4 regions of the Paracoccus niistensis genome follow, and region 4 is predicted to be linked to each of the others. Evidence: riboswitches for the same ligand, from Rfam matches in the RefSeq annotation. Region 4 holds a riboswitch; each other region holds the start of a gene.
What was found. A riboswitch is a leader RNA that binds a small molecule or an ion and turns the genes downstream of it on or off. The one in region 4 is predicted to bind cobalamin.
Positions count from the first base shown of each region.

Region 1: another riboswitch for cobalamin. It lies ahead of ACFFII_RS15030 (ABC transporter substrate-binding protein); the one in region 4 lies ahead of ACFFII_RS11875 (TonB-dependent receptor plug domain-containing protein).
Region 2: another riboswitch for cobalamin. It lies ahead of ACFFII_RS15135 (DUF1636 family protein); the one in region 4 lies ahead of ACFFII_RS11875 (TonB-dependent receptor plug domain-containing protein).
Region 3: another riboswitch for cobalamin. It lies ahead of cobU (bifunctional adenosylcobinamide kinase/adenosylcobinamide-phosphate guanylyltransferase); the one in region 4 lies ahead of ACFFII_RS11875 (TonB-dependent receptor plug domain-containing protein).

Region 1 covers NZ_JBHLWE010000046.1:9-6,549, reverse strand. The annotation lists gene cbiB (adenosylcobinamide-phosphate synthase CbiB) at 1-737, shown strand, start outside; gene cobD (threonine-phosphate decarboxylase CobD) at 737-1,687, shown strand; cobalamin riboswitch at 1,713-1,920, shown strand; gene ACFFII_RS15030 (ABC transporter substrate-binding protein) at 2,019-3,032, shown strand; gene ACFFII_RS15025 (FecCD family ABC transporter permease) at 3,029-4,063, shown strand; gene ACFFII_RS15020 (ABC transporter ATP-binding protein) at 4,060-4,836, shown strand; gene ACFFII_RS15015 (pseudoazurin) at 4,849-5,280, shown strand; gene ACFFII_RS15010 (hypothetical protein) at 5,338-5,478, shown strand; gene ACFFII_RS15005 (GntR family transcriptional regulator) at 5,622-6,332, shown strand.
Region 2 covers NZ_JBHLWE010000046.1:20,250-28,461, forward strand. The annotation lists gene cobN (cobaltochelatase subunit CobN) at 1-2,955, opposite strand, end outside; gene cobW (cobalamin biosynthesis protein CobW) at 2,955-3,971, opposite strand; gene ACFFII_RS15135 (DUF1636 family protein) at 3,973-4,323, opposite strand; cobalamin riboswitch at 4,446-4,657, opposite strand; gene cobO (cob(I)yrinic acid a,c-diamide adenosyltransferase) at 4,695-5,318, shown strand; gene ACFFII_RS15145 (cobyric acid synthase) at 5,330-6,763, shown strand; gene ACFFII_RS15150 (energy-coupling factor ABC transporter permease) at 6,844-7,470, shown strand; gene ACFFII_RS15155 (PepSY-associated TM helix domain-containing protein) at 7,648-8,212, opposite strand, start outside.
Region 3 covers NZ_JBHLWE010000046.1:7,518-15,729, forward strand. The annotation lists gene ACFFII_RS15045 (propanediol utilization protein) at 1-18, opposite strand, end outside; gene ACFFII_RS15050 (histidine phosphatase family protein) at 15-590, opposite strand; gene cobS (adenosylcobinamide-GDP ribazoletransferase) at 627-1,364, opposite strand; gene cobT (nicotinate-nucleotide--dimethylbenzimidazole phosphoribosyltransferase) at 1,361-2,365, opposite strand; gene cobU (bifunctional adenosylcobinamide kinase/adenosylcobinamide-phosphate guanylyltransferase) at 2,365-2,868, opposite strand; cobalamin riboswitch at 3,177-3,372, opposite strand; gene cobF (precorrin-6A synthase (deacetylating)) at 3,497-4,264, shown strand; partial or broken gene cobA (uroporphyrinogen-III C-methyltransferase) at 4,222-4,970, opposite strand; gene ACFFII_RS15080 (cobyrinic acid a,c-diamide synthase CobB) at 4,970-6,277, opposite strand; gene cobM (precorrin-4 C(11)-methyltransferase) at 6,274-7,047, opposite strand; gene ACFFII_RS15090 (cobalamin biosynthesis protein) at 7,044-7,415, opposite strand; gene cbiE (precorrin-6y C5,15-methyltransferase (decarboxylating) subunit CbiE) at 7,412-8,212, opposite strand, start outside.
Region 4 covers NZ_JBHLWE010000038.1:77,287-85,498, forward strand. The annotation lists gene ACFFII_RS11870 (ABC transporter substrate-binding protein) at 1-705, opposite strand, end outside; gene ACFFII_RS11875 (TonB-dependent receptor plug domain-containing protein) at 699-2,585, opposite strand; cobalamin riboswitch at 2,711-2,905, opposite strand; gene ACFFII_RS11880 (chromate transporter) at 3,027-3,326, shown strand; gene ACFFII_RS11885 (acyl-CoA synthetase) at 3,351-5,231, opposite strand; gene ACFFII_RS11890 (CAP domain-containing protein) at 5,440-5,955, shown strand; tRNA gene ACFFII_RS11895 (tRNA-Thr) at 6,020-6,095, opposite strand; gene ACFFII_RS11900 (heme biosynthesis protein HemY) at 6,139-7,941, opposite strand; gene ACFFII_RS11905 (hypothetical protein) at 7,953-8,212, opposite strand, start outside.

The DNA.
Region 1 (6,541 bases), on a different contig from region 4:
CAGCCCAAGCACTGCTGCCAGGTCATGTTCCGGGCATCGTCCTGGGTGGCGTCCTTGCCTGGCCGCTGGTCGCAGTTCGATCCATGCATGACCATGTCGCCGCGGTGGAACGGCCTCTGACCGACGGAAACCTGCCCGAGGCACGCCATGCCGTCTCGATGATCGTGGGCCGCAACCCTGAGGCATTGGACGAGGCAGGCGTTTCGCGCGCGGCACTGGAGAGCCTTGCCGAGAACACCTCTGACGGGATCTTGGCCCCGGTCTTCTGGGGTGCGGTTGCGGGTCTGCCGGGGATTGCGGTCTACAAGATGATCAACACGCTGGATTCCATGATCGGCCATCGTAACCCGCGTTATCTGCATTTCGGCTGGGCGTCCGCCCGGCTGGACGACCTCGTCAACCTGATTCCGGCGCGGGCCACGGGAGTGCTGTTTTCCCTTGCCTCGGACAAGCCTGCCCATGCGCTGCGCGTCATGCTGCGCGACGCACACGGACACCGCTCGCCCAATGCGGGATGGCCCGAGGCGGCCATGGCCGGGGCGCTGGGCGTCCGCCTGTCAGGGCCGAGGATCTATGACGGCCATGTGGCGCCCGAGCCCTGGCTTAACGCGGGAGCGCCGGACCCGGTCCCGGTATCCCTGACACAGGGCCTGAGGCTCTACAGGCGGGCGATGATGCTGCTGGTGGCTGCACTGGTCCTTGCGGCGCTGCTGCCTATCATCACCGGACCATCCTGATGCGCGATCATGGCGGAAACCTTGACGAGGCCCGGGTCGCGTGGGGGCAGGGGGACTGGATCGACCTGTCCACCGGCATCAATCGCCAGCCCTATCCCTTGCCCGAGCTTCCGCCCGAGGCATGGACGAACCTGCCGACGGCAAGCGCCAGGGCCGCGCTGATGGAGGCTGCCGCCGCGGCCTTCGGCACCGCCGCACCGGGGCTCGCGGTGGCGGGGGCGCAGACAGCAATCCAGATGATCCCCCTGCTGGAAAGCCCTCGCCTCGCGCGCGTGCTCGCCCCAACCTACAACGAACACGCAGCCTGTCTGAGACAGGCGGGCTGGCGAGTCGAGGAGGTGGGAGAACTCGATGCCCTGTCCGGTGCGGATCTGGCAATCGTCGTGAACCCCAACAACCCGGACGGTCGCCATTACCGCAGGGAGGCTCTGCGGAGCCTTTCAGTCGGAACGCTGCTTGTCGACGAGAGCTTCGCTGATCCTGCCCCGGACGAAAGCCTTGTGGTCGAGGCCAGCGACCGCCTGCTTGTCCTGCGCTCTTTCGGCAAGTTCTGGGGGCTCGCGGGCCTGCGGCTTGGCTTCGTCTACGGCGGCGAGGAGGTGATCCGCCGGATGTCTGCGCTCGCAGGCCCCTGGCCCGTCTCGGGACCTGCCCTCGAAATCGGGCGGATCGCGCTTGGCGATCTGGACTGGCGCCGCGAAACCATTCGCCGCCTTTCCGGCGAGGCGACCCGGCTGGACGATCTGGCGGCGAGCGCCGGATGGGCCCTGGCGGGCGGCACGCATCTTTTCCGCCTCTACAAGACATCGGGTGCGAATAAGGCGCAGGCCGCACTGGCACGGCACCACATCTGGACGCGCCGGTTTCCTTATTCCGACACCTGGCTCCGCCTCGGCCTGCCGGGAAACGAAAGCGAATGGCAGCGGCTTGGGGCGGCCCTCGGCGTCTGATGACGGTGACAGCCTCGCCAACCAGCTTCAACTTGCCAGCATCGATCCCTGCCGCTACGGAGACCGTGTCGGAAAGGGAATCCGCCGGGGTCTTGCGCCCCCAACCGGAACTGCCCCCGCAACTGTAGGCGGTGAGCCGCGCCCGAATATGCCACTGGACCTTTCGGGGTCTGGGAAGGTCGGGCCGGCGATGACCCGTCAGTCAGGAGACCTGCCGACGCAGTTTGACCAATCCGAGCGGGTCGGCTCGGGAGGGATCGCGTTCCGTGCAATGCTGCCCGGAGTCCGTCCGCTCGTTTGGCCCGTCCATGATGTAGCGGAAGGACATATCATGCTGAGGATGACGACGACGGCGGCCATGGCTGTCATGGCTGCGGCGCCGATGGCGTTCGCGGGCACGGACTATCCCCTGACATTCACCAGCTGCGGCCACGAGGTCACCATCGACCAGGCGCCCGAAAGCGTCGTCAGCGTCGGCCAGAGCACGACCGAGATCCTTTACATGCTGGGTCTTGCCGACAAGGTCGCTGGCACCGCGCTGTGGATCAACCCGGTCCTGCCCGAGTTCGCCGAGGTGGATGCGCAGGTCGAGCGTCTGTCGGACAACGCCCCCAGCTTCGAAAGCGTGCTGGCGAAACGGCCCGATCTGGTCGTCACCGCCTATGAATGGATGATCGGCCCGCAGGGGGCGGTCGGCACGCGGGATATGTTCGACGACGCCGGGATCCTCAGCTGGATCATGCCGACCGAATGCATCGGCAAGGACAACAGCCAGAGCATGGACGGCGCACGAACGGTGCTGTTCGACACCGCGCTTCTGTATCAGGGCATCAAGGAGCTGGCACAGATCTTCGATGTCTCGGAACGCGGCGAGGCCCTGATTGCCGACCTCAAGGCGCGTGAAGCCGCGGCGGTCGGGCAGGCGCAGGCGCTAAACCTGCCCGACGATCTTTCGGGAGTGTTCTGGTATTCGTCAGCCGATATCGAAATTGATCCCTATGTCGCGGGCGTCAACGCCGTGCCGGGCTGGATGCTGGCCAAGCTGGGAGTGAAAAACGTCGTCACCTCCGAAGAGGAGTGGCCGACGGTCGGTTGGGAAACCATCGCCCGCGCCGATCCCAGCTTCATCGTCGCGGCCGAAATGAACCGGCGTCGATTTCCCGCCGACGACATCGCCGTCAAGCGCGAGTTCCTGAGCGGCGATCCCGTGACCAGCCAGATGGAGGCGGTGAAGAACGACCGCATCCTGACGCTGGAAGCCCATGCGATGGACCCCTCGATCCGCGCGATCTACGGACTTGAGGCCCTGTCAAACGCGCTTGCCGGTCTCGGTCTGTCCCGATGAGCCGTGGCGCTGCCGCCCGCCGTGCGGGCTGGCTTTGGCTCGCGCCCGTCATGCTGGCGGCGGCGCTGCTTTTCGGCACGGCCGTGGGCGAGACGCGGATACCGCTGTCCACCGTAATGGCAGTGCTGGGCAACAAGGCCGGCCTGACGGCTGCCGTTCTCGATCCCGTGGATGCCAGCGTGGTCTGGCATTACCGCCTGTCCCGCGCGGTCGTGGCCGCCTGCGGCGGCGCCAGCCTGGCGTTGTCGGGGCTGATTCTTCAGGCGCTGCTGCGGAACGCCTTGGCCGAGCCCTATCTGCTGGGGATCTCGGCCGGGGCCTCGACAGGTGCGGTCGCCGTTACCGTGGCAGGCTTCGGTGCGGGCATGATCAGCATGTCGGCGGGGGCCTTTGCGGGCGCGCTGGTTGCGTTTGGTCTGGTCGCGGTCCTCGCCCGCGCGGCACGGGGAACAGGCATTCAGACCACCGGCATCATCATCCTGGCGGGCATTGCCGGATCGCAGATGTTCAATGCCACGACCGCGCTGATCATCGCGCAATCGGCCAGTGCCGAGCAGGCGCGCGGGATCATGTTCTGGCTTCTGGGCAATCTTTCGGGCGTCCGCTGGCCGGATATCTGGATAGCGCTGCCGGTAGCTCTGCTGGGTCTGGGCGTTGCACTGTGGCACGCGCGGACTCTGGATGCCTTTACCTTCGGAGCCGACAGCGCCGCGGCCTTGGGGATCGACGTGCGCCGGGCGCAGGCAGTGCTGATCGGGACCGCCGCGCTGGTGACGGCAGTCATGGTGTCGATCGCCGGGGCGATCGGTTTCGTCGGGCTGGTCGTGCCGCATGCGATGCGCTTCCTCGTGGGCGTGCGCCATGCCCGGCTCGTCCCCGCCACGGCGCTCGCGGGCGCGGTCTTCCTTGTGCTGTCCGACGTGGTGTCGCGCATCGTCATTCCGGGCCAGGTGCTGCCCATCGGTGTCATCACCGCGCTGGTCGGGGCGCCTGCCTTCGCCGTTGTCATGATCCGGGGGCGGCAGCGATGAGCGGGGCGCCCATCCTCGAACTCATCGGCGCCTCCCGGAGGGTGCAGGGCCGGGATCTCGTCGCGGACGTGAGCCTGCGACTGCGTCCGGGCGAGATGTTGGGCGTGATCGGGCCGAACGGGTCGGGCAAGTCTACGCTGCTGAACATGATGGCGGGGCTGCTGCCGCCGACCCGCGGCGAGGTCCGGCTTGCGGGCCAGTCGGTGACGCGGTTGCGGCGGCAGCAGATCGCCCAACGGCTCGCCCTTGTGTCGCAGGCGGCCGATACCGCCGAGCGGATTTCCGTTCGCGACGCGGTGGAGCTGGGCCGCACGCCTTGGCTCGGGCCGCTTCGCCCGTGGGGCGCCAAGGACGATGAGGCCGTTCAGGCCGCCTTGCAGGCGGTCGGGATGGAGCGGATGGCCGCGCGGGACTGGTCCACCCTGTCAGGCGGCGAGCGCCAGCGGGTCCACATCGCGCGGGCCCACGCGCAGGCGCCGCAGCTTCTGCTGTTGGACGAGCCTACGAACCATCTGGATATCCACCACCAGCTCTCCATTCTCGAGTTGGTTTCGCAGCTTCCGGTCACGACCGTGATCGCGCTGCACGACATGCATCACGCGCTGCGCTGCGACCGCGTCATGGTGATGCAGTCCGGCCGCTGCGTGGCGCTAGGGGCACCGCTCGACATCCTGACCCCGGCGCTGATCCGCGAGATCTTTGCCGTCGATGCCCGGTTGATCGCGCATCCGGCCGGCGGCTTCCCGCTTTTCGCCTTCCAACGCCTCGCCTGAAAGGACATCGCCGTGCTGATCCGTGCTGCGCTTCTTTCCTGTCTCTTGCCGTTTGCGGCCTTTGCCGAGACGCATGAGGTCAGGATGCTCAACCGCAATGACAGTGGCCCGATGCCGTTCGAGCCTGACTATCTGGTCATCCAGCCGGGCGACATGGTGAAGTTCATCGCCGCAAGCCCTGGGCACAATGCCGCCACCATCGACGGTATGATCCCGAGCAATGGCGAGAAATTCGTCGGCAAGATCAACGAGGAGATCGCTGTCACGCTGACCGAGGAGGGCATCTGGGGGATCAAGTGCTCGCCCCATTACACCATGGGCATGGTGATGCTGATCCAGGTCGGGGATAGCCCGGCGCCCGAAGCCGACCTGCCCAAAGATCTACCGCCTGCCGCGCGCGAGCGCATGCTGCAAATACTTGCCCGAGAGTCGGCCCGGAACTGATCTCCAAACCGGCTGTGACCGCAATTGACGCTGGTCGCTCGATAGCCTCTGCTGGACATGAGCTATGCGGACTGCGGCCCCTTCGACCGCGCGCTGGAGTGGGGATCAATTCCAGACCCATCGCCGGGCGAACCAGATCGGCTCCTGCTGGCTTGCTTGGACATCATCCTGCTGGCGGGCTCGGCCGCGGTGATGTGATGGGTGGAAGCGGCGTGCCTCGGACAACCTGAGCGTGCCGCTGGACGTGCTGCAAGAGATCAGGGGGCTCCACCACGGCTGACACGACCAGCAGCCGCCGGCCTGCCCGTGACCGGCAATCAGCGAACGGCCGATCCGACGCTATGGCCCCTGAAGGTGCGCCAGTCGGCAAGAGCCTGCAGCACAAGACCATGGCGATGGCTGCCGCCGAAGCCCTGCGTGACCGGATACTCAGTTCCGAATATCCCCCCGGCTTGCAACTGAAGCAAGAAAACCTCGCCCGCGAGTTCGGCATGAGCCGCATTCCCCTGCGCGAGGCGTTTCTGATCCTCGAACGCGAGGGCCTGATCCGAATGCTGCCCCACAAGGGCGCCATCGTCACGGAACTGACTGCCGAGGAGGTGGACGATCTCTTCTCGATGCGGATGCTGGTGGAACCGTGGCTTCTGGAGCGCTCGGCCGCCCGGCTGACGGCCGAGGACTTCATCGAACTCGACCGGATCCAGAGTGCCTATGCCGCATCGCTCGACAGCAACGACATCGCGATGTGGAACGGGCTGAACAAGGACTTCCACATGCGGCTTTACCGACATGCCGGCAGTCCGCGGATGCTGAGCCTTGTCGCCAATCTGCTGACCGAATGCGACATCCACACGCGTATCCAGCCTCTCGGCATCCCGGGTGATCGGGAGAGGGCGGTGGCCGAGCATCGCGCCCTGCTCGACCTCTGCCGCGCGCGCCGGGAGGCCGAGGCCGCGGACTTGCTGCGCCAGCACATCGACCATATCCGCCAGGGCCTGCTGGATCTGGCACGGCGGCGGCACGAACAAGACGGCCCCGGTGCGCTTTGCTAAGGCGCCGAATCCGGCCGAGGAGGGTAGTGTGGAACATCGCCCGTCGCGTGGCATGGGTTACCGACAGTAACGGGCGGAGAGCCGACTATCGGCGGCATGGCAAGGCAGCGGCAGCAACGTGGTAAAGCTGTCATTCGTCTGCAGCGCATCACCCTAGGCTCAGGACCCATTGTCTTCATGGCCAGAACATGACGGTGGCTGCGAGGGGT
Region 2 (8,212 bases), on a different contig from region 4:
CATCCCGCGCAGCCACCGCGGGTTCGCTGCGCGGGCACGGACGACGCGGGCGATCTCCTCGGACAGCAGCCTTGCGCGGGGCGTCTCGGGGCGGGTCGCGTCCAGATGGTAAAGGGCGGTCGGCTCCAGCCCCAGTGCGGTGCGGGCAGCGGCGAAGCCCGCCTCATGCGCCGCGTAATCCATTGCCAGCAGCAGGTCGGTTTCCGGCAGATCCTGCGACAGGACGAAGCCGTCCGCCGCCCGGATCCGCGCCTCGAGCCCCGCGGGATCGGGCTTGCCGTCGGGACCGAAGGCCGAGTTCTGCAACCACGCGCTTCCCGCAATTCCCGCCGCCATGTCCTCGGTGATGCCGGTGCCATAGCGGCCCGGGGCCGGGCCGAAGACGTGGGAGCCGGGGACCGAGGCCACATAGGGGTTCATGTCGGCGGCCTCGTCGCGGGCCGCGAGTGCCGTGCAGCCTTGATTGAACAGGGTGACAAGTTCCGGGAAGGTGTCGCGGAAAAGCCCCGAGACGCGCAGCGTCACCTCGATCCGGGGCCGGTCCATCAGCGGCGGCGGCGTGACCTCGAAGCCGGTGACGCGCTCGGAGGCGGGATCCCAGATCGGGGCAAGCCCCGTGAGATGCAGCGCCATGGCGAAATCCTCTCCCGCCGTGCGCATGGTGGCCGAGCCCCACAGGTTGACGATCAAGCTCTGCGGATAGTCGCCGTGATCCTGAAGATGACGACGGACGAGTTCCTCGGCCAGACGGACGCCCTGCGCCCATGCGGCGCGCGAAGGCACCCCGCGCGGATCGACGCCATAAAGATTGCGCCCGGTCGGCAGCACGTCCAGCCGCCCCCGGTAGGGCGAGCCGGAAGGACCGGCCGCAATGTGCCGACCGGAAAGGGCTGCGTGGATTGCCGCACGTTCGGATGCGAGTGATGCCGGGTCCCCCTGCCCCCTGCCTCCCTCGTCCGGGGTGCCTTCTCCCCAGACATGCAGGCCATCCCCGAACTGGCTTTCCTTCAGGTCGCAGACGAAGCGGTCGATGGCGGTGATCGCCTCGGCGGCCGAGGCATCCGCGGCAAGGCCAAGATCAGTTTCAAGCCCTTGCCGCTCTGCCTCGTCGCGGATCAGCGCGATCAGGCGCAGGCGGCGGGGGGGGTCCAGACCGTCCGCCGTCGAATATTCATCGAGTAGGCTTTCCAGCCGCAAGACCCTCTCGGGCGTTCCCGAAGCGACCAGCGGCGGCGGAAGATGGCCGAGCGTCAGCGCACCTAACCTGCGCCGAGCCTGCGCCGCCTCGCCCGGGTCGTTGACGATGAAAGGGTAAAGCACCGGCAGCCCGCCGGTCAGCGCATCCGGCCAGCAGTCCTGCGACAAAGCCGCAGCCTTTCCCGGCAGCCATTCTAGCGTGCCATGCGCGCCGACATGGATGATCGCATCGATCTTGGCCCCGTGCCTGAGCCAGAGATAGAAAGCTGAGTATTCGTGGCCCGGCACATGCGAGACGTCATGGTAATCGTCCTCGCGGCTTTCCGTCCTGCCCCGCTCGGGTTGCAGAGCGAGCAGGATGTTGCCCGCCCAGAAAGCCCGGAACTCCGGCTCGGCAGCCGCCTCGCCATGAGCCGCCTCGAGATCCCGGCGCAGGCTTTCGGGCAGGCGTGACAGTGCCGCCTGGTAGGAAGCCAAGGACCAGTCCAGCCGCGTACCCTTCAGGTCGCGCAGCACGGTCTCGGATGTCAGGTCCTGTCCAAGCTGCCGAGCAATGGCGGCGGCCGAGGCCAGCGCATCAAGCCCGACAGCATGAGCAAGCCGCCATTCCTTGCCCGGATAGGTGGACAGGATCAGCGCTATCCGCCGGCCGGAGGGCGGCAGGGTCTGCAACCGTTGCCAGTTCAGCACCCGTGCCACCACGGCGCCGATCCGCTCGCTGTCCGGGCTGTGACGCTGAAGCCGGAACTGCAGTGCGGGATCGGTCTCCACCATCTCCTTGAAGGAAATGATGCCCGCATTGATGCGCCCGTCCAGTTCGGGTAGCGCCACGTGCATGGCCAGATCGGCGGCAGAGAGGCCGCGCTCCGAGCCCTCCCATGCGGCTCGGTCCGAGGTGGCGTGGATCACCTGAAACACCGGCACCCCCGGCACATCGAGGGGCGAGGCATCCTCGGCCCGGCCCGAGAAGGCGGTCGCGTTGACGATGGCCGCAGGGGCGAGCCGGGGCAGCCTGGACCGCAGCCACTCGGTCGCCGTAGCGTCCTTGAGGCTGGGCAGGAACATCCCCACTGCTTGCACACCCTCGGCCTCGAAGGCGTGGATCAGTGCAGCGATCGAGGCGGTGTCGGAGGCGGCCGCCCAGGCGCGGTAGAAGGGGATGAGAACCAAGGGGCGCCCGTCCCCCTTGAGCCCCGTCATCACGCCCGGCTCGGGGTGCCAGAAGCCGTGGTTCGGCAGCACCGTGGCACCGCCGGGCCGGCCTGCGTCCAGCCCTGCCGCCGAGGACAGCAGGACCAGCGCATCCTGCGCCGCAAGCTCTCCCCCGGCCTCGCACAGTTCTGACAACTGCCGCAGGGTGGGAACGGGCAGCGTCGAGGCTGCGTCCAGAACGGGATCGGGGTGGCCGTCAGCCGGAAGGACAGCCAGCGCGATCCCTTTCGCGTGCGCGATGCGGGAAAGCTCGTCCACCCCATAGGGCCAGTAACTCTTGCCGCCGATCAGGCGGACGAGGATGCCTCTGGCTGCCGAGAGGGTCTGTTCGACATAGGTATCGACGGACAAGGGGTGGCGAAGGCGCGAAAGATTGGCCAGCCGCAACGCTGGAAGCCTGTTCCTTCCGCGCTGCCAGCCTGCCGCGAAAGCCCCGAGGTCGCTGTCCGAGAAGGACAGGACCACCAGATCCGCGGGCGACTGCCCCAGATCCTCGGGTCGGGCAGTTTCCTCCAGACCGTGGCTTTCGCGGAACAGGACGTGCATCAGGCCAGCGCGGCCCGGATGGCGTCGGGATCGATGTCGCCCTTCTCGGCGATCACGACGAGGCGGCCCTGCCGGGGCCGATCGCCCCAGGGACGGTCGAACTGATGGCGCACCCGCGCGCCGACCGCTTGAACCAGAAGCCGCAGCGGCTTGTCCTGAATCGCGACATGTCCCTTGACGCGCAGGATCTTCTGCGCCTCGGCGAGACCGGCGACCTTTTGGGCCAGCGCCTCGGGGGCGGCCTGCTCGGGCAGGTCGATCACCACCGTGTCGAAGTCGTCGTGGTCATGTTCCTCCTCGCCGTCGTGATGCGAGGGGCGCGCGGCCAGATCGTCCTCGGCCGCCGCGTTGATCCCCAGCACGACGCGCGGGTCGATCACGCCCTCGGTCAGCGCGATCATCGGCAGCGGACGCGGGGCCTCGGCCGCGATGATCTCGCGGGCGGCCGCCAAGCCGCCCTCTCCCGCCAAGTCGGCCTTGGACAGCAGCACGATGTCGGCGCAGGCGATCTGGTCCTCGAACACCTCGGACAGCGGTGTCTCGTGATCGACCTCGCTGGCGTTCCCAGGGTGCGCCGGGTCGGGCGCAAAGCGGCCCGCGGCGACCGCCTCGGCATCGGCCACGGTGACGACGCCGTCGATGGTGATGCGCGAGCGCAGGTCCGGCCAGTCGAAGGCCTTGAGCAGCGGCTTCGGCAGCGCGAGGCCCGAGGTCTCGATCACGATGTGATCGGGCTTGGGATCGAGAGCGAGGAGCCGCTCGATGGAAGGGATGAACTCGTCGGCCACGGTGCAGCAGATGCAGCCGTTGGTCAGCTCGACGATGTTCGCCTCGGGGCAGTTCGCATCGGCGCAGGCGCGGATCAGGTCGCCATCGACGCCCACATCGCCGAACTCGTTGACGAGGACTGCCAGCCGCCGCCCCTGCGGGTTCTGCAGCAGGTGGCGGATCAGCGTGGTCTTGCCCGCGCCCAGAAAGCCGGTGACGACGGTGACGGGGGTTTTTTCCAGTGACATCTCAGACCTCGATCGGGGGAATGCGGGCGATGGTGTTCTTGCGGATGACTTCGGGGCGCGCGCGCCAGGGGACGAGGCCGTCGGCCGTCGCGGCATAGGCGCCGGCCATGTCGACCAGATCGTCGAGGTGGCGGTCGGGGTCGAGGCCGCCCTGCACATAGGTCCAGCGCCCGGCGCCGAGGAAGACAACCACGCAGGAGCGGTCGCAGGCCGAGAAACATTCCTGCCGGTCATGGGGAACGCCGCGCGCGGCCAGGGCCTCGGACAGCCGCGCCCCGTCACGGGATGCCTGCGGATCGGTGCCGGCGCGCCTGCAGGTGATGCAGACCGCCAACGAATTCTGTTTTGACATCTGCCCTCCCGGCACGCCAAAGGACGCGGAAGGCAATGATCTGCGCAGGACATGCGGGGCCGGTGGCCGCCTTCATGGCTTGCACACGGTTCACCCCGACCGCAACACACCGCGGATGCGAGATCTCGCACCGCACGCTGGCAGGTCTCCCGGCTTGCGGATGACGGGGATTTCTCCCCGGCGGTCACCCGACCTTCCCAGACCTTCAGGTCCAGTGGCATCTCGGGTGACCTCTCCGGTCACGGTCGCGGGGGCGGCTGCGCTTCGCTGGAGACCAGCTATCGCATTCCCTCTTAGCTCGCTCTATGCGAGAACCAACGATGCGCGAGGGAAGCCACGAGACGGCCTCGCTTGTCAAGGGAAAGGCAGTGATGGCGGCAGAAGCAGCCCCCGACGAGATCGCGCGTCATGCCGAGAAGAAGGCGCGGATCAAGGCCGCGCGCGACCGGATGATGGCAGAAAAAGCCGGCGAGAAGGGCCTGATCCTCGTGCTGACGGGTCCGGGCAAGGGCAAGTCCTCGTCCGCCTTTGGCATGGTGATGCGGGCGATCTCGCACGGGATGCGGGTGGGCGTGGTCCAGTTCATCAAGGGCGCCATGGCCACCGGCGAGCGGGAGTTCCTGCTGACCCATTTCCCCGATCTCTGCGAGTTCCACACCATGGGCGAGGGCTTCACCTGGGAAACCCAAGACCTCGAACGCGACCGCGCCGCCGCCGTGCGGGCCTGGGCAAAGTCTAGGGAGCTGATCCGGGATGAGCGCAACCGGCTGGTCCTCTTGGACGAGATCAATATTGCCCTGCGCTATGACTATCTCGACATCGCCGAAGTCGTAGACTTCCTCGAAACCGAGAAGCCGCCTATGACCCATGTCCTGCTGACGGGGCGCAACGCCAAGCCCGAACTGATCGGGATCGCCGACCTCGTGACCGAGATGACCGTGGTGAAGCATCCCTTCCGGCAGGGGATCAAGGCACAGGCGGGGATCGAGTTCTGACACGGGCATTGATGCTGCAGGGAACCGGCTCGAACGTCGGAAAGTCGCTGCTGGTGGCGGGGCTCTGCCGGGCGGCGGTCCGGCGCGGGCTGACCGTGCGCCCCTTCAAGCCGCAGAACATGTCGAACAACGCCGCCGTGACGGTGGACGGGGGCGAGATCGGCCGCGCGCAGGCGCTGCAGGCTCTCGCCTGTGGGGTCGAGCCGCATACCGACATGAACCCGGTCCTGCTGAAACCCGAGACCGACATCGGCGCGCAGGTCATCGTGCAGGGGAAGCGGCGCGCGACCCTGAAGGCTCGCGACTATGCCCGGCTCAAGCCCGAGCTGATGGCGCCGGTGCTGGAAAGCTTCGAGCGGCTGAAGGCCCAGGGCGATCTGGTCATCGTCGAAGGCGCGGGCAGCCCGGCCGAGATCAACCTGCGCCACGGCGACATCGCCAACATGGGCTTTGCCGCCGCCGCGGACGTGCCCGTTGTGCTGATCGGCGACATCGACCGCGGTGGCGTGATCGCGCAACTGGTCGGCTCAAGGGTCGTCCTTGACCCTGAGGATGCCGAGCGCATCAAGGGCTTCATCGTCAACCGCTTCCGAGGGGACCCTTCGCTCTTCGACGACGGCTACCGGATGATCGCCGAGCGGACCGGATGGCAGGGCTTCGGCGTGCTTCCGTGGTTCGCCAAGGCCGCGCTGCTGCCGGCCGAGGACGCGCTTGACCTGCAGCCGTTCGGCGACGGCGGGATCAGGATTGCCTGTCTCGCCCTGCCGCGCATCGCCAATTTCGACGACCTCGACCCGCTGAAGATGCACCCGGGCGTCCGGCTTGAGATGGTGCGCCCCGGTCAGCCGATCCCGGGCGATGCGGCGGTGGTGATCATCCCGGGCTCGAAATCCACGCGAGCCGACCTTGCCTTCCTGCGGGCGCAGAGCTGGGATATTGACCTCAAGGCCCATTACCGCCGCGGCGGGCGCATTCTGGGGATATGCGGCGGTTTCCAGATGCTGGGCCGCAGCATCGCGGATCCGCATGGCATCGAGGGCGAGGCCGGTGAAACCGAAGGCCTTGGCTATCTGGATGTCCAGACAGTGCTGGCGCCCGACAAGCGTCTGACCCGCGTTACCGCCGTCCACGCTGCGACCGGCTTAGAGGTCGGGGGTTACGAGATCCACCTGGGCAGAACCGAGGGTATCGATTGCCTGCGCCCCTTCGCCCATATCCACGACAGCCCGGACGGCGCGCGTTCGCGGGACGGGCGGATCGAGGGAACCTATCTGCACGGGCTGTTCACATCGGACCCGGTTCGCAATGCCTGGCTTCAAGGCCTGGGTGTATCAACATGCGTTTTTTCCTATGCCGCAGAGATCGAGGCAGTGCTTGACGAGCTTGCCCTTCACCTCGAGGCGCATCTTGACGTGGCAGAGTTGTTGAGGCTGGCGCAGGCGTAAGCTTCCGAGTCAGCCTTCGCGCTGATCCTTCAACGGACTGGCATGCGAAAGAGGCGTGCAGCGCCCTTCGCGAGGCACAGATCCTGCTTGACGGACGACAGACATATGCGATTCAGCGTGCCTGGGTCACACTGCGCGAGCAGGCGGCAGCCTCCTTCACCGGGCGTGCCATTGCAAGCACGGCTTTGGTGCTTTCGTTCTTCGAGATACTGCCGCACTTTCCGGTCGGCGTGTCCGAGGTCCATCTCATTCTCGGCTCGACACTGTTCCTGATCTTCGGCGTGGCCCCTGCCGCGTTCGGCCTGGCCCTCGGGCTGCTTCTGCAGGGGCTGTTGTTCGCGCCCTTCGACCTGCCCCAATACGGCATGAACGTGACCACCCTGCTGGTGCCGCTCTTCGCACTGGAGGCATTGGCGCGCCGCATCATTCCCTCAGGAATGGCCTATGTGGATCTCGGCTATGGTCAGGTTCTTTCGCTGTCCCTGGCCTATCAGGGCGGCATCGTCGCCTGGGTGGCATTCTGGGCGCTTTACGGTCAGGGCGTGACCGCATCCAACCTGGCAGCCATCAGCACCTTTGGCGGGGCCTACCTTCTTGTGGTCCTGATCGAGCCAATGGTCGATCTTCTGGTGCTTGCCAGTGCCAAGGGGATCCGGGGCCTCAAGGGATCAGGATGGGTCACCCCCCGTCTGCATTCGGCTGCCTGAAGCCTGTCCAGGCGGATCGTCTTGCCAGAAACGTTGGCGGGCAAGCAAGAACACGTGCTGGAAGCCCTGCCTGACGGCGGGGCTTCCTCCTTGAGCAATGACAATCAAGCCTGTCCGACGCGGATGATCTGATCCTGACACCGGGCCGCTTTCTGGTGGCCAGATGCCGTCAAACTGTCAAGCCACCGGTGCTTCACGGCGCCTGTTCGTTGACCATTGCCAGATCAGGTCCAGCGCGATCATCGCCAGCAGCGACAGCCCCGTCAGCGGGAACAGCGCGCCGCCGATGCCGAGCAGGACGAACAGGCCGATGAACACCCGGCGGTCCGAGGGCAGCGGCGGCACGCCGAGGCTGCCGGACGGTCGCCGCTTCCACCACATCACCGCCGCCGAGACCGCCAGCAGGACGATGCCCAGGCAGGCCAGCAGCATCACGACCTGGTTCGCGACACCGTAGGTCTGGCCCATGTGGGTGTTGATACCCCATTCCAGCGCCCGGCCCAGGGGACCGTATTCGGCATAGGTCATGTCCAGCAGGGGCTCGCCCGAATACTGGTCCAGATGGACGACCCGCTGTCGGCTCAGGTCGTCGGGATAGACCGACCCGGAAAAGACGCCGGTGGGCGTGACCGGCAAAGCCACCGCATAGCCGCGATGCAGGCCAAGCTCCTCGAAGACCCCGACTGCCGCATCGACGCCGATCGAGGGCATACCGGCCTCGGGTGGCGCGGTTTCAGGGATG
Region 3 (8,212 bases), on a different contig from region 4:
AACCCTGACGGTGATCATGGTTGCCAGTTGACCTCAGCGACCGACCAGTGGCCGTGCCGACCGACGTGGAAACGGGTCAGCGACAGGGGCGCCACCTGGAACGACAAGGCGCCGCCGACCGAGCCCGTGGCAAGGGACAGCGCTGCCCGGACGGTGCCCGCGTGGGCGATCACGACCTGTGCACCCCCTCTGCGCGCAAGATCCAGAAGGGCGGGGTTTGTGCGGGCACAAAGATCCCTGAAGCTCTCGCCACCGGGAGGGCAGTGGCCGGCAAGGGCCTCCGGGGCCAGGGAGCCCAGGTCGGGAACGGCGCCATGCTCCAGCCCCTCCCATTCTCCGAAGTCCTGCTCCCACAGCCTTTCGTCAGTCCTCGCGGCAAATCCGGGAACCAGTGCCTCGGCGGTCATCAGGCAGCGCCGCGCCGGAGAACTGGTCAGCATCGCGCCTGGTGGAAGACGAGCCGCAACTGCCGCAAGGGCCGCCTGGTTCGACAGATCCGCCGACAGGTCGAGGCGGCCGGCAAGCCGGCCGCTCTCTGCCACCGGAGCGTGACGGATCAGGAAGATCTCGGCATGGAGAAGGTCAGACATTGCCTGCGGCTCCTTCAGTCAGCTTCATCGCCACGGTCAAGCATAGGCCCCGAGCGCCAGCAGCAGCGCGATCTCGGAGGCCTGCTGACCCGCGCCCAGCACGTCGCCGGTCTGTCCGCCGATCTTCCGGCGGGCGACTAGCGCCAGCACGGCCACTGCCAGCGCCGCCGCGACCAGCGCGGCCCCGCCCTGCGGCAGAAGCAGCAGGGGCAGCACCCCGATCAGCGCCGCCACGAGGACGCTGGCCGTCCCGACGGCCCGTCCCTGCGCCCCCAGCCCCTCGACACGCGCGGGCGGCAGTCCTGCCATCAGCGCGACGGGGGCCACACGGCTGGCCACGGCCACGGCGATGACGGCGGCCAGGGCCTGCGCCTCGGCAATGGCGGCCAGCCCCAGCCAGCGCAGGCCCAGCGTCAGGATCAGCCCGACCGTGCCATAGCTGCCGATCCGGCTGTCGCGCATGATCTCAAGCCGCCGCTCGCGCGAAGCGCCGCCCCAGAAGCCGTCGCAGATGTCGGCAAGCCCGTCCTCGTGCAGGGCGCCCGTCGCCATGACCTGCGCGCCAAGCGCAAGCCCGCCCGCGACCGGCGCCGACAGGCCAAGCGCCAGCGCCGCCGCCATCACCGCGCACGCGATCAGGCCGACCAGCAGCCCGGCCAGCGGAAAGGCCCAAGCCGCCGCGCCCAAGGGCGGGACGGGATCGCGCAGGCGCCCGAAAGGCACCCGCGTCAGAAGGATGACGGCCAGCTGCGCCTCGGCCAGTCGCTGCCTCATGCCCCGCCGATCCCGGCATCGGCGAATGTCGCCATGCCGTTGTGGCAGGCCAGCGCTGAACGCACGATCCCCAGCGCCAGCGCCGCCCCCGAGCCTTCCCCCAGCCGCATGTCGAAGTCGAGGATGGCGGTCCTGCCCATGGCCGCAAGCAGCTTGCGGTGACCCGGTTCAAGCGACAGGTGGCCGACGAGGCAATGGTCGAGCAGGCGCGGGTCCGCCACGAACAGGGGCGCCACGGCCGCGGTGCAGATGAAGCCGTCAAGGATCACCGGGATGCGCGCCGCCCGCGCTGCAAGGACCGCGCCGCAGATCGCCGCCTGCTCGCGCCCGCCAAGGGCGGCAAGGGTTTCCAGCGGCGCGCAGCCCATATGCCGCTCAAGCCCACGCGTGATCGCGTCGATCTTGCGCCGCAGGCCTGCGTCATCCGAGCCGGTGCCCCGTCCCACCCAGTCCGCAACCTCGCCCCCGAACAGCGCGGCGCAGAGCGCGGCCGAGATGGTCGAGTTGCCGATGCCCATCTCGCCGAGCGTCAGGATGTCGGCCTGCGGGTCGATGGCTGCGGCGCCCCGGTTCATGGCCTCCAGCACCTCGGCCCCGCTCATCGCCGGCGCGGTCGTAAAATCGGCGGTCGGGCGGTCAAGGTCCAGCGCGATCACCGACAGCTCGGCGCCGTTCACGCGGCACAGCTGGTTGATCGCGGCGCTCCCTGCCTGGAAGTTCGCCACCATCTGCGCCGTGACCTCCTGCGGGAAGGGGTTCACCCCTTGCGCGCAGATCCCGTGGTTGCCCGCAAATACCAGCGCCTGCGCGCGGTCGGCCCGGGGCCGCTCGGTCCCCCGCCAGGCGGCCATGAAGAGTGCGATCTCCTCGAGCCGGCCGAGCGAGCCCGGCGGCTTCGTCAGGCTGTCCTGACGGCGCGCGGCGGCGGCGCGGGCGACCTCATCGGCGACGGGCAGGGTATCGGCCAAGGCGGCGACCCGGGACAGGGATTCAAAGCGCATCATTTCACTTTCACGGGAAGGCCGCAGACGGCCAGGATGACCTCATCCGCCGCTTGCGCGACCTGCTGGTTCAGCAGGCCCGCCGCATCGCGGAAGAGCCGGGCAAGCCGGTTCTCGGGCACGATCCCGGCGCCGACCTCGTTCGTCACCAGCACCACTGGCGAGGCCTGCGCGCCGAGCGTTTCGACCAGCCGCGCGGCCTCGGCCTGCCAGTCGCGTTCGGACAGGATCAGGTTCGACAGCCACAGCGTCAGGCAATCCACCAGCCGCGGCGATCCGTCGGTAAGCGCCAGCGCCCCGCAGAGATCTAGCGGCTCGGCATGGGTCCGCCATTCGTCCCCCCGCCGGGCACGGTGCGCCGCGATCCGCTCCTCCATCTCGGCGTCGAAGGCTTGCGCGGTCGCGACATAGACGGCAGGGCTGCCGAGCGAGAGCGTGCGGCCTTCCGCGATCGCGCTTTTCCCCGATCGGGCCCCGCCTGTCACAAGGATGATCGAACCCATGGAGCCTCCGTGTCCTTGAACGGCCAGGCCGTGAACCGCACGTCCGGCAGTCCTCTGCGAGACGGCGTGCAAACGCCGCCATGTCGCTTGGGCTGAGGGTCCGCAGCATATGGCGCCTGCCATGCCAGAAGCCGCCAAGCTGCATGGGCGCCTGCCCGACCGGCGCGATGCGACGAGAACCTCATGGTTCCCTCCTCGGTGGCCATCGTAGGCCGCATGACAATATGCCTGTGGGGAATTGCGCCCCGCAGACGGTTCCAATCGTCACCGCTGCGGAACAGCCGCTCCTCGGACGCACCCCGCGCCGTGGATGGGTGATCGTCGGGGCAGGTCTCCTGACTTGCGGGTCATCACTTCGGCCAGCCTTCCCATACCCAAGGGCACAGTGGCGCATTGACCGTCGCTCGCCGCTTACAGTTGCGGGGGCAGTCCGAGATTTGCCTGAAGGCGCACCCGGTTCCCATATTAAGCCGCTCTCGCGGCACCTCGACGCTCGGGTTCTGCGACGGGGCCGCGCCGGCTGTCAAGGCTGGTCGGGGCTCAGCCCGTGCGGGGGCACCGCCCTCCTGCCTTGCGAAAGGCGCAGCTTCCCCTTTAGGCGGTGCCGCAAGCTCTCGGAGGCACTGCCATGGAACTGACACTCGTCGGCATCGCGACCGGCAACCCGGATCACCTGACCCTGCAGGCGGTCGAGGCGATCCGGGCGGCGGACATCCTGCTGATCCCCGACAAGGGCGAGGACCGGCAGGAACTTGCAGACCTGCGCCGCAGGATTGCCGCCGGCTGTGTCGAAGATGACAAAGCCCGGCTTGTGTCCTTTCCCATGCCCGAGCGCGACCCGACGGTGTCCGATTACAAGGTGCGGGTGAGGCGGTGGCACGATGCCATCGCGCAAGCTTGGCTTGATGCGCTCGCGCCCTATCCCGAGGCGCGAAAGGTCGCGCTGCTCGTCTGGGGCGACCCTGCCCTGTTCGACAGCACGCTGCGGATCGCCGAGCGCATCCGGAAGGTCCGCCCGCTGGACCTGAAGGTGGTGCCCGGCCTGATGTCGCTGCAGGTGCTCACGGCAGCCCATGCAATCCCGCTCAACCGTCTGGCTGAGCCGTTCCTTGTCACCACGGGGCGCCACCTGCGAGAGCATGGCTGGCCCAAGGGCATCGACACGTTGGTGGTGATGCTCGACGGCGAATGTTCTTTCACCACGCTCGACCCGGCAGGGATCTCGATCTGGTGGGGTGGCTATGTGGGGATGAAGGGCCAGATCCTCGACCAAGGGTCGCTGGCCGAGGCAGGCCCGCGTATCGTCAAGGCCCGCGCAGAGGCACGGGCGCAGCGGGGCTGGATCATGGACATCTACCTGCTGCGGCGCGAGGTGCCCTCGGCGAGCGCCCCGTAAAGGATCAGCGTCGGGGCAGCCGCGCGCGCATTCATGCGGCACATCTCGACAAGCTCGCTGATCGTGCCCCTGTGCAGCGCTTCGGCGGGCGTAGACACCCCGGACGCGAGGATCGCCGGCGTGTCCGCCGGCAGCCCATGCGCGATCAGTTTGCCGGCGATGTCGGGAAAGGTCGCCCGCGCCATGTAGACAGCCGTCACTGCCTGAGGGTCCGCCAGCGCGGCCCAGTTCAGGTCGCCCGGGAGTGCCCCGGTGACATCATGTCCGGTCACGAACTGCACCCGTCGCGCGGTCAAGCGGCGCGTCAGGGGGAGGCCCGCTGCAGCCGCAGCCGCAGCCGCAGCCGGGCGGTCACACCCGGAATGACCTCGTAGCCGATCCCGGCCGCGTCACGGGCGGCGATCTCCTCCTCCAGGCGGCCGAACATGCCCGCATCACCGGATTTCAGCCGCACCACCCTGGCACCGGTCCTTGCCTGATCCACCAGCAGCCTGTTGATTTCGTCCTGCGGCACCGAGGCGCGGCCCGCGCGCTTGCCTACGGAAATCAGTTCTGCGCCGCTTGAGGCGAGCTCGAGGATCGGCCCCGAGGAAAGGTCGTCGTAAAGAATGACTCCGGCCGCCTGCAGGCGCTTCCTGGCCCGGACCGTCAGCAGTTCCGGGTCACCGGGACCGGAGGACACGAAGCTGACAAGGCCTGCATCCATTATGGCGCCTCCGCGATCATGTGGAAGAAGGTGCCGGTGACATTGCCCCGCCGCGATCCGGTTTCCGGAACAGGATTGCCATCTGCATCGAGAACCTCGGCCAAGGGCGCGTCGGGCTGCGAGAGGATGGTGGAATAGTGGAACTCGTGTCCCAGCAGGCTCTGGCCGCGATCATGGCCCGGCAAAGGTGAAAGCAGCCGCGCGCGCCGGTATCCCAGATGCATCCGGCGGTTTGCATAGCTCGTTTCCAGCCCAAGAAGCCCGGCCATTCGGTGGCTCTCCCCATCCGCATCCGTCAGGCTTTCCCCCAACACCATGTATCCTCCGCATTCACCGTGAACCGGCTTGTTCTCGGCAAACCGTCTCAAGCCCCCAAGGAAGTTCTGCGCCCCGGCCAGACGGCCTGCGTGAAGTTCCGGATAACCGCCGGGAAGCCAGCAGCAATCGGCCTCGGCCGGGCGCTCATCGGCCAACGGGGAGAAAGGCAGGATCTCCGCTCCGGCTGCCCGCCAACCGGCGAGAAGATGCGGATAGGTGAACGAGAAGGCAGCGTCTCGCGCCAAGGCGATCCGCTGTGCCGGCGGGCGGCAGCGCCGGGACGCGCCCAGGGACATGCCGCCGGACGCCAGCCCCCGCAAGGCGACGAGATCGATATGCGCACGCAGGAAAGCAGCATAGGAGGCGATGGTCGCCTGAAGGTCAGTATGTTCAACGGCCTGCACGAGGCCTAGGTGCCGCTCGGGCAAAGTCAGGTCGCCGCGCCTCGGCAAGGCGCCGAAGACGGGGATGCCTGCGTCGTCCAGCGCAAGCCGGCACAGCCGCTCATGGCGCGGCGAGGCCACGCGGTTCAGGATGACCCCTGCGACACGCACATCCCGGCGGAAGTGCTTCAGCCCTGCAGCCAACGCCGCCACCGTCTGCGCATGGCCCGAGACATCCATCACCACCACAACCGGCCAGCCCGTGATCGCCGCGATATCGGCGCTGGAGCCGTTGCCGGAGGCGCCTGCCTTTGCCACTCCGTCGAACAGCCCCATCGAGCCCTCGGCCATTGCCATCTGGCCTGGAAGGCCAAGCTGGTCGGCCAGCACCCCGGCCTCCATCGCCCAGCTGTCGAGATTGCGTGAATCCTCGCCGCAGGCCGCTCGGTGGAAGGCGGGATCGATGTAGTCCGGCCCGCATTTGTAGGGCCGGACCTTCACGCCGTCCTCGGCGAGGCAGCGCAGCAGGCCCAGCATCACCGTTGTCTTTCCCGCACCCGAGCGGGGGGCCGAGACGATAAGGCCAGGGATCGTGGCGCGGCTCATCCCTTCACCGCATCGGCACGGCCAGCGCGGAAGCGGCGGTCATAATCGGCCGCGTAAAGCCGGCTTTCATCGAAATCCTCGGCCGCCAGCGCCCGGCCGACGAGGATCAGGGCCGTCCGCTCCATCGTCTCGCCCACGTTGGCGGCGATAGAGGCAAGCGTTCCCCGCACGATGCGCTGGTCGGGCCAGCTTGCCCGCCAGACCACGGCCACGGGGCAGTCCGTGCCGTAATGCTGTCCGAGTTCGGCCGCGACCTCTTCCAGCCGGTGAATGGAAAGATGGATCGCCAGCGTCGCCCCGGTCGCGGCGAAAGCGGCCAGCGCCTCGCCCTCGGGCATGGGCGAGGCGCGGCCGGAGGTGCGGGTCAGGACGACGCTTTGCGCGACGCCCGGCAATGTCAGTTCCGCGCCAAGGGCGGCGGCGCTTGCCGCAAAGGCTGGCACCCCCGGCGTGACGTCATAAGGGATGTCCAAGTCCCTCAAGCGGCGGAGCTGCTCGCCCATTGCCGACCAGACGGACAGGTCCCCGGAATGCAGCCGGGCCACGTCCAACCCTTGGGCGTGGGCAGTTGCGATCTCGGCGATGATGTCGTCGAGACTCATCGGCGCGGTGTTGATGATCCGTGCCCCTGCGGGACAGTGCTGCAGAACGGCCTCTGGCACCAGGGAGCCGGCATAAAGGCAGAGGGGCGAGGCGGCGATCAGGTCCCGTCCCCGCAAGGTCAGAAGATCGGGCGCGCCGGGACCGGCGCCGATGAAATGAACGGTCATGGATAGGGGCTTTCGTCGGATTGGGCCAAGGCGGCGGTGGCGCGGCCATCGGCCGAGACCACGCGAGGCAGGATCATCCGGGCTGCCGGTCCCGCCGCGACGAGGGCGCAGGCCTCGGCAATGCTGCCGGTGCCGTAACGGGCCAGGATACGAAGGCTGCGGGTTGGCGTGCGCACGCCGTTCAGGGCGGCCTCGGGCAGCGGGATGATCCTGCGGCCCTGCTGTCGCAGGTCCAGAACGGCGGGATGGCCTTCCCGAAACGCCGGCACGGCAAGCGGCAGGTCGGGGGTGGCCTGCAGGCGCTGGAGCAGTTCCTTCAGGCTCTCCGGGGTGGCCGCCGCGCGAAGGCCGAGGCCGACGACCTTCATCGCGTGACGCTCCATTGCACAACGGGATAGCTGGCCTTCCAGCCGCGCCTGCCGCCCAGGGGCGCGGCTTGCGACAGCTCGATCCGCAGAAGCGTTCCGCCCAGCCTCGCCTGCGCGCCGGCAAGCAGGCTCTCGGTTTCCAGCGTGACACCATGCGCGACGATGCGGCTTGCTTGAGAAAGGCTCGCCCACAATGCGTCGAGCAGCGCTGCGTCCAGCCCGCCTCCGATGAAGACGGCATCAGGCGCGGGCAATTCGGGCAGCAGTTCGAGCGCACTGCCCTCCCGTATGTCGAACTGGGGCACGCCGAGGGAATGGGCATTGGCCCGGGCACGCGCAGCCCGCCCCGGGCTGCGCTCGACGCCCACGGCGCGATTGCGGGGGTGCGACAGGAGCCACTCGATCCCGACCGAGCCGCTGCCCGCGCCAAGGTCCCACAGCAACTCGCCCGCGCGCGGCGCAAGGGCAGAAAGGGCCAGCGCGCGGATCGGGCGCTTCGTGATCTGGCCGTCGCGGTCGAAGAGATCGTCGGCAAGACCGGAAACCTGCGGCAAGCCCTTGCCGCCCCGGACCTCGATGGCGCAGGAGACGAGGTTCTCGAAGACCGGCAAGTTGTCCTTGGCGGCATGGCGGCGGATGCGTTCTTTCGGGCCGCCCAGATGCTCCATCACGTGCAGCACCGAAGGCCCGAAACCCAGGGAGGTCAGATAGCTCGCCAGTGCGGAAGGTGCCGTGCCATCGCGCAGGGTCACGATCAGCCTCGCGCCTCCGGTCAGATGGCGGCGCAGTTGCTCCAG
Region 4 (8,212 bases):
GGCAGGATGGTCCAGCACCTCCTCGGCGCGCGAGGCGCCGGGATAGGGGCTGCCGGTCACGATCAGGTCGGGTTGGGCCATGACCAGCACCTCGAGCGGGACATAGCCCGAGGCCTTCATGCCCAGTCGATCCGTCACCAGCGCAAATCCTGCCAGGCGCAGGATGTCCCCGGCCAGCGTGTCCCCTGCGATCGAATAGCCATTCGCCCCCCAGGTCGCGGCGGTCGGCGCATCCGGCCCTGCGGGGCGTGCAAGCTTCGCCACCTCGCGGTCGAAGTCGGCGATCATCGCTTCGGCCGTCTCGCTGCGGCCCAGGGCTGCGCCGACCTGGGCGATGGCGTCGCGCGCCTCGGCCAGCGACGTGGGCGGTGCGACCTCGACCACGGGCACCCCCAGCCGGTGCAGCATGGCGACGGCGGGGCCGCCGAAGCTGCCGGCCAGCACCAGGTCGGGCTTCAGCAGATAGATCTCCTCGGCCCGGCCCCGGTTGGTGGGATAGGCCTTGGCTTCCTCCACCATGGCCGAGGACCGGGGATCCAGGGCAAGATAGGATATCGAGACGAGCTGCCCCGGAGCAGCCAGCGCCATCGCCAGCTGGTCGGTGCAGAGGTTCATTGACACGACCCGCCTGGGCGGCTCGGCCCCGGCGGGTGCCGCAAGACCCGCCGCCAGCGCCAGCACCGCCAGGGCGCGCAGGCTTACCACCGCGTTTCGACCCCCAGCCAGGCGGCCCGGCCGGGCGCGGCATAGCCCCAGGTTTCGGAATAATCCTCGTCGAACAGGTTGGTGACGCGGGCGGACAGGCGGGCCTGGTCGGTCAGGTCATAGCTGGCGGCGAGGTTGACGGTGGTGAAATCGGGAAGATCCTTGGTGATCCCGTTCGGATATTGCTCCCGGTCATGCCAATACTGGGTGTCGGACAGGTCGCGGACATGGCGCAGGTCGGCCGCAACCCAGCCGCGCCCGCCGAAGGTCTGCAGGCTGGCGTTCACGGTCAGTTCGTGCCGGGGGCGGCGGATCTCGACTGTGCCGTCCGAGTTCCTTGCGTCCAGATAGGTATAGGCCGCGCCGACCGTCAGCGCATCGGTGATGTCCTGGCGATAGGCCAGTTCGATCCCCTCGCGGCGGCTGGTGCCGTCCTGGTTGTAGTAGTTTGTGCCATTCGGCAGCAGCAGGCCGCTGAAGGTGATTTCATCCTCCAGTCGTTCCTTGAACCAGGTCACGTCGATGACCCCGCGCCCATCGGGCAGGCTGTATTCGATACCCAGATCGATGCTGCGGTTTTCCTCGGGCTTGAGGTTCGGGTTGCCGACATAACCGTAACCGCCGAGGATCTCGAAATACTGCGGATTGCTGACGCCCGTCCCGGCCGAGGCGTGCAGGCGCAGGGGCGTGTCCTCGATCCGCCATGACAGGCCCGCGTTCCATGTGGTCTTGGATGCGAAGTCCGAACTGTCGTCGTGGCGCAGGCCCAGCTGCACATCGAGGCCATTGGCATGGGCGCCTCGGTATTCCAGCGCCGTCGACTTGGTCTCGCGCCGGTTGTCGGCCACGCCCGTCGCCTCGTCGGTGATCCAATCCTGCGCCAGCGCGAGGGTCTGGCCCGCTTCGGCGACGGACCCGTCCAGGCCGAAGGTGGCGCGGTATTTCAGCGCCCGCGTCCGCGCGCGCGACGTCGCGCCGTTGTCCTGTTCCAGCCGGTGGCGGGTGTCCTGCCAGGCAAGTCGCTGTTCGAGCCGCCCGTCCAGCGAGGTCCGGCTGGCCCAGACCGTGCCGATCCGCTCGTCGCGCTTGGCTTCGGCGTCGCTGTCGATCAGGTAGTTGTCCTTGTCCGAGGCAAACCAGTTGGTGTCGTCAAACTCGTAGCGTTCGTCCGAGCGGCGCGCCGAAAAGCCGAAGCGCAGCGTCTCGGTCACCTCGTATTCGCCCGACAGCGCCAGCGTGCCCCGCCGGATGCCGTCGTCATCGCCCCCGTCGCCTGCCGAGACGTCAAAGCCCTTGTCGTCCCGCCAGGACCAGTCGCCCTGCAGGCGCCAGCGATCGCCCACCAGCGATTGCCCCAGCGCAAGCGCCTCGCCGTTTCCGATCTCGGCGCGCGCATAGCCGCCCGTCGCCTCGGCCCTGCGGGTGATGATGTTGACCACGCCGGAGGCGGCGTTCGATCCGTAATAGACCGTCTGCGGGCCGCGCAGCACCTCGATGCGTTCGACATCGGCCAGGTCGAGGCCGGACAGGAAATAGGGCTGGTCGCCCGCCGCCGCGCTGACGCCGTCGATCAGGACAAGCGTGTGCCGCGTCTCTCCGCCCCTGATGCGGACGGCCGTGTTCGAGGTGCCGGTGCTGCCGACCGAGACGCCCGGCAGGGCGCGCAGGGCGTCCTGCACGCTGGACACGCCGCGACGGCGCAGGTCCTCGGCGTCCAGGACGGTTGCCGCCCGACCGTAGGCCCCGGCCTCGACGGGCGAGAAGCCGCCCGACAGGATCACGGGGTCGAGCGTCACATTCTCCTGCGCCAGGGCGGGGGCGGAAAGGGTCAGCGCGATGGCAAGGGGCGCGGTGGTCAGGCGAAGGGTGCGGATGGACATGATCGGTCCCGGGATGGCGGGGCGGCGCCCGCAAGGTTGGCAGGGGTCCGAGGGACGGATCAGCCCCGCAGACGGTTGACGGATCACCGCTGCGGCATGCCGCTTCGCTGGCGCGCCCCGCACCATCGAAAGGGTGTCGCCGAGCAGGTCTCCTGGCTTGCGGGTCATCACGGCGGCCGGCCTTCCCGGGGCAAGCCCCAGTGGCATGTCGGCGCCGCTCTCCGCGCACAGTTGCGGGGGCAGCCACGGCCTTGGCCCTTCGGGGCCGTCCCGTGTTCCCTTTCAATCCGGCAGGGCCGGAACTCGGACAGCGGCAGATACGCGCAGGGTCGGGGCCGCGTCAATGGCCGGGCGGGCCTCGTCGTTGCCTGTCCCGCCCGCGCGTGCCATGCCCGGCCCGCCAGATGCCGCGAAAGGCCAGCCCATGATGCGGCCGCCGCCTTGGGGACGCTGTTCCTGCCGAATTTCCTGCTACTGGTCGCGGCGCTTCCCTTCTGGAACCTGCTGCGCAGCCGGACTTGGGCGCAGTCGGCCATGCATGGCGTCAATGCCGCCGTGGTGGGCATCTTGGCGGCCGCGCTTCAGGATCCCGTCTTCACCAGCGCTATTCACAACCGCGCCGATTTCGCCTTGGCGGCGGTGCTGTTCGTCGCGCTGGTGATGTGGAGGACGCCGCCCTGGATCATCGTCCTGCTGGGCGCGGCCGCCGGCGCAGCGATTACCCTGGCCGGGCAGGGCTGATCCCAAGGGGCCGGGGGGCGGGACTCAGGCCCACTCCCAAGGCACGGTGAACTCGCCCAGCCGCCGGGTCACCTCGGCCTCGTCCGTGCCCCGAGCCCGGGTGACGCGGGCGGTCAGGCCGTTCCGGCGATGCTCGACCACCTCGGCGACCGAGGCGCCGGTGCCCTCCAGCGCCGCAGACAGGACGCGGGCGATGGCCAGCTTGCGCAGGGCGGGCTTGAAGACCTTGCCCACGGCGGTCGTCGGCAACTCGGGCATGATCTCGATGTGCTTGGGAACGGCCGCGCGTTCATGGATATGCGCGCGGGCATGTTCGGCCAGCGCCTCGGTCGGCACCGAGGCCCCGTCGCGCAGCTGGACATAGACGCAGGGCAGTTCGCCCGCGAAGCTGTCGGGCTGGCCGATCGCGGCGGCGCCGACCACGTCAGGGTGCGACAGCATCCCTTCCTCGATCTCGGCCGGGTCGATGTTGTGGCCGCCCCGGATGATCAGGTCCTTGGCCCGGCCCGTGATCCACAGGTAGCCGTCCGCGTCGATCCGCCCGAGGTCGCCTGTCCGCAGGAAGCGGTCCTCGGCGAACAGATCGTGGTTCTTGTCCGTCTCGGTGTAGGTCGAGCCCTCGAAGACGCCGGGATTGGCCACGCAGATCTCGCCCACCTCGTCGGTGCCGCAGTCCTTGAAGCCCTCGGGCGTGCGCCGCAGGATGCGGACATGGGTATAGGGCAGGGGGATGCCCACCGACCCCACCTTCTTCAGCCCGTCCACCGGGTTGCAGCTGACAAGGCAGGTGGCCTCGGTCAGCCCGTAGCCCTCGGCGATCTCGACGCCGGTCGCCTGCTTGAAGCGGTTGTAAAGCTCGACCGGCAGCGCGGCCGAGCCGGAAATGGCCGTGCGCAGGCTGGACACGTCGGCATTCACCGGACGCTGCATCAGCGCGGCGATGGCGGTCGGCACGGTGATCAGGAAACTCGCCTGCCAGCGCTCGACCAGCTTCCAGAAGTTGTCCATCACGCCCTCGCCCCGGTATCCGGCCGGCGTCGGCATCACCATCATCGCGCCCGAGTGGATGCAGGACATCAGGATCGGATAGGCCGCAAAGACGTGGAACAGCGGCAGCGGGCACATCAGCACGTCGTTTTCCCCAAACAGCAGCGAGCCGCCCAGGAAGCCGTTGTAGATCATGCCCGAATACTTGTGCTGGGCGATCTTGGGCATCCCCGTGGTGCCGCCCGTGTGGAAATAGGCGGCGACGCGGTCGGCCTGCACGTCCTCGAAGACCAGGCGGTCATGGGGCTGGGCCGAAGCCGCGGCCTCGAAGTCCAGCACCCGCGCCTTGTGCCTGGCCACGACGCGCGGGCGCAGGAAGCGCACGATCAGCCGCTTGAAGCGGCTGAGGTACCGCGCCAGGTCAACCTCCAGCAGGGTCTCGACGTTGGGCGCCAGCTCCAGCGCGGCGGCGGCCTTCTGCGCCACGTCCGACTTGGGCATGGATTTCAGCGTGACCAGCACCTTGGCGTTGGTTTCGCGCAGGATGCTGGCGATCTGTTCCGGCTCAAGCAGGGGGTTGATCGGGTTCACGATCCCCGCCGTCGCCCCCGCCAGCAGCACGACCGGCGTTTCCAGGCAGTTCGGCAGCAGGTAGGCCACGGTGTCCGTCGGGCCCACGCCGAGGCTGCGGAACAGGTTCGCCGTCTCGGTCACCCGCTCGTGGAATTCCGTCCAGTTCATCGTGCAGGCGCGGCTGCGCGGGTCGGCCAGAAGCTGGAAGGCCAGGGCCGGGCGCTGCGGAGATCGGTCGCGGGCAGCCGACAGGAAGCCATAGATCGTCCTGGGCAGCGGCCGGTCGGTATAAGGCATCTCGGCCTCGATCCGGTCACGATCCGCGATGCTGACAAAGCGCGACATCGGCTCCCCCTCCGCAATTCCCGCAAGGGGAAGATGGGCCGAAACCTGCCGAAGGGGCAAGTTGTCGGCGACGGGCAGCCGCCGGAACGCGGCGTCAAGCCTTGGATCAGGCGAATGAAGCACAATCTATAGTTGATCGTGAGCGCGCATCCGATCAGCTGAAGCGTGTGCAACAGCTGGCGGATTGCCAGCCAGATCAGAGGTTCAGATGAAAAAACAGCTTTCCCTCGTCGCCATGGCCGTTGCGCTGATCCTGCCGGGGGCGGTTCTGTCCGAACCGCTGCGCGTGCAGGCCTCCGCACCCGGCGCCGCAAGTTGCCTGGCGACCAGCCGAGGCGAGAACGAGGCGGCCGCCCGCGTGACCAGCCAGCAGCGCGCGGCCGCCAACCTGCCCCCGGTCCGCGCCAATGCGCGCCTTGCCCAGGCGGCGGCGAAGCACGCCTGCGACATGGCCCGCCGTGGGGTCATGGCCCATCAGGGCAGCCGCACGCAGGGTCCTGCGCAGCGGGTCAAGGGCGTGGGTTATCGCCCCACCGTGACGGCCGAGAACATCGCCGCCGGTCCCTTCGACCTCGGCCAGGTGCTGACGGTATGGAGCCGGTCCTCGGGCCACGCGCAGAACATCATGCTGCCGCCCGTGGCCGACTTCGGCATCGGCCGGGCGGTCGGATCGGACGGCAAGACCGTTTTCTGGGCCGCCGTCTACGCCGCCCCCCGGGGCTGAGGCCCATCCCGGAAAAGGCAGCGCCGCCCGGCAGGGGCGGCGTGGCGAGTGCGAGAATGGGAAGTGGTGCCGCAGAAGGGACTCGAACCCCCGACCCCATCATTACGAATGACGTGCTCTACCAGCTGAGCTACTGCGGCGTGCGGGGCGGATTAGCACCATCCCGCGCGCAGGAAAAGGGGGTCAGCGCATTTCCTGCCCCGGTGACGTCAAGGGCTCGACATCCGGCCGCACCGGGGGCTCGCCCGCAGCTGGCTCGATCACCTCGACGGTGACAACGGTCGGCGCCTCGGCCGCGGCGGGCACCGGGTCCACGGGGGGCTGCGGAACTGCTCCTGCCGTGGTTGCCGGTGCCTGCCGTTCTGGACCGGTCATCCCGGGGGTCAAGGGCTCGGCCCGCGCCACGTCGCGCCGCGGTTTTCCCTCCGCCGGCGTCTCGCGGTGGGTCACGGTCGAGGAGGGCTCGTAGTCCGAATCACGCTCGACCATGCCGGGCCGGACGGGGCGGGGTGCCGGGCGCTGCGGCTTGGGTGCGGGCAGGGGCAGCGAAACCTCGGCCGCCTCCGGGTCATCCTGGGCCCCCGCAGCGTCCGCCGCGTGCTGGGGACGGCCGACGATCAAGGGCAGCATCTCGACCCCGTTGCCCGCCATCGCCATGCGCGAGTCGACCGGGGGCTCGCGCCATGTCAGCGTGTCGAAGCCGTGGCAGCTGTCACAGACGGGCGACCATTCGGCCATGATGTTGTGGCAGTTGTCGCAGACCCACTGCGGGCCCCGGCTGGCGTTCATTGCGCGCGCGAGCCAGCCGCGCACCACGCTGTCGTCCGCGCCCGAGCCGCGCTCCACCGCCGCCATGATCGCGATGGACCGCACGGTCGGATGGGTGTCGGCGATGTCGCCCAGCGCGCGGCGGGCGGCGGGGAAGTCCTCGGCCGCCAGCGCGAGCTCCGCACGAAGCAGGCGCGATTCCTCGTGGTCGGGGTTCTGGCGGATCAGGTCCTCGAAGCGGCGCATCCGCTGTGCGGGCGTCTCGTCCGGCACGATCTCGGCATAGGCGGCCGCCAGCGCGGGATGGGGCTGCGCGCCCCAGGCCTTCTGCAGCAGGCGGCTGGCGTTGCGGGTGTCCTTCTGCGCCAGATAGCTGCGCGCGGCCAGCACCGCCGCCGGTACCAAGTCGGGAGAGGCCTTGTTGGCGCTGATCGCGGCCTCGCGCGCGCTGATGGAATTGCCGTGGGCCAGCACCTCGGACGCCTCTTGCAGCGCCAGCACGGCGTCGCGCCGGATCGCCACGTCCTTGGGCAGCGCGCCCTGCTTCCGCTTGTCCTTGAGCGTCGAGCGCGCACCCTTCCAGTCATGGGCACGGGTCTGCAGCGTCAGCAGGGTGTCCTGAAGCCCTGTGTTGGTGGGCTTGATCGCATAGGCCTTTTCGGCCAGCCGCAGCGCGGTTTCGGTGTCGCCCATCACAAGGCGCTGCTGCATCAGCCCGCGGATGCCGACAAAGCGGGTACGGTTGTCGGCCAGCATCGCGCGATAGACCTGCTCGGCATGAGTGGCGTCGCCCGCCGTCTCGGCGGCCTGGGCGGCCAGCAGGTTGGTCAGGTGCGGCTGGTCAAGGTACTTGGCGGCGCGCTTGGCATGGTCCTGCGCCAGCCGGCCCTCCCCCGAGGCGACGGCCAGCATCCCCTCGGCCAGCGCCTGGTACCCGCGGCGTTCACGGGTGCGGTCGAAGTAACGGTGGATTGCGGTGCGGTCGCCCGCGAGGAAGCGCAGAAAGGCCAGGACCAGCCGCAATGCCTGCACGGCCAGCCAGGCGAGGAACAGCGCCACGACGGCGGCGATCGCGGCCTGCACGGGTCCCAGCGTGTATTCGACGCCGTTGAACTGGATCAGCAGAGGCTCGCCATGTTCGGCCAGGTACATCGCCCCCAGCGCCGCCGCCAGCACGACGGCGAAGAAGAAGGTGACCTTGAGAAGCGTAAGCAGCATCGGCGGGAACCTCAGTTGGACGGGGCTGCGGCAGCGTCGGCCGGCGGCGTGTCGGGTTGATGCAGGGGCACGGTGGCCGTGATGACCGGCGGCGTGGGGCGGAGTGCCGCGCCCGTGGGTGCCGGTTCGGCGGCCGGGGCGGAAGGTCCGGAAGGGGCGGCTGCTTCGGCGGTCCCCGCCTCGGGCTCGGGTTCGGAGGGCGCTTCGGCGGCCACGGCATCGGCGGCAGGGGCAGGGGCAGGCCGGGCGGCCGCCTCGGACGGCGTGGCAG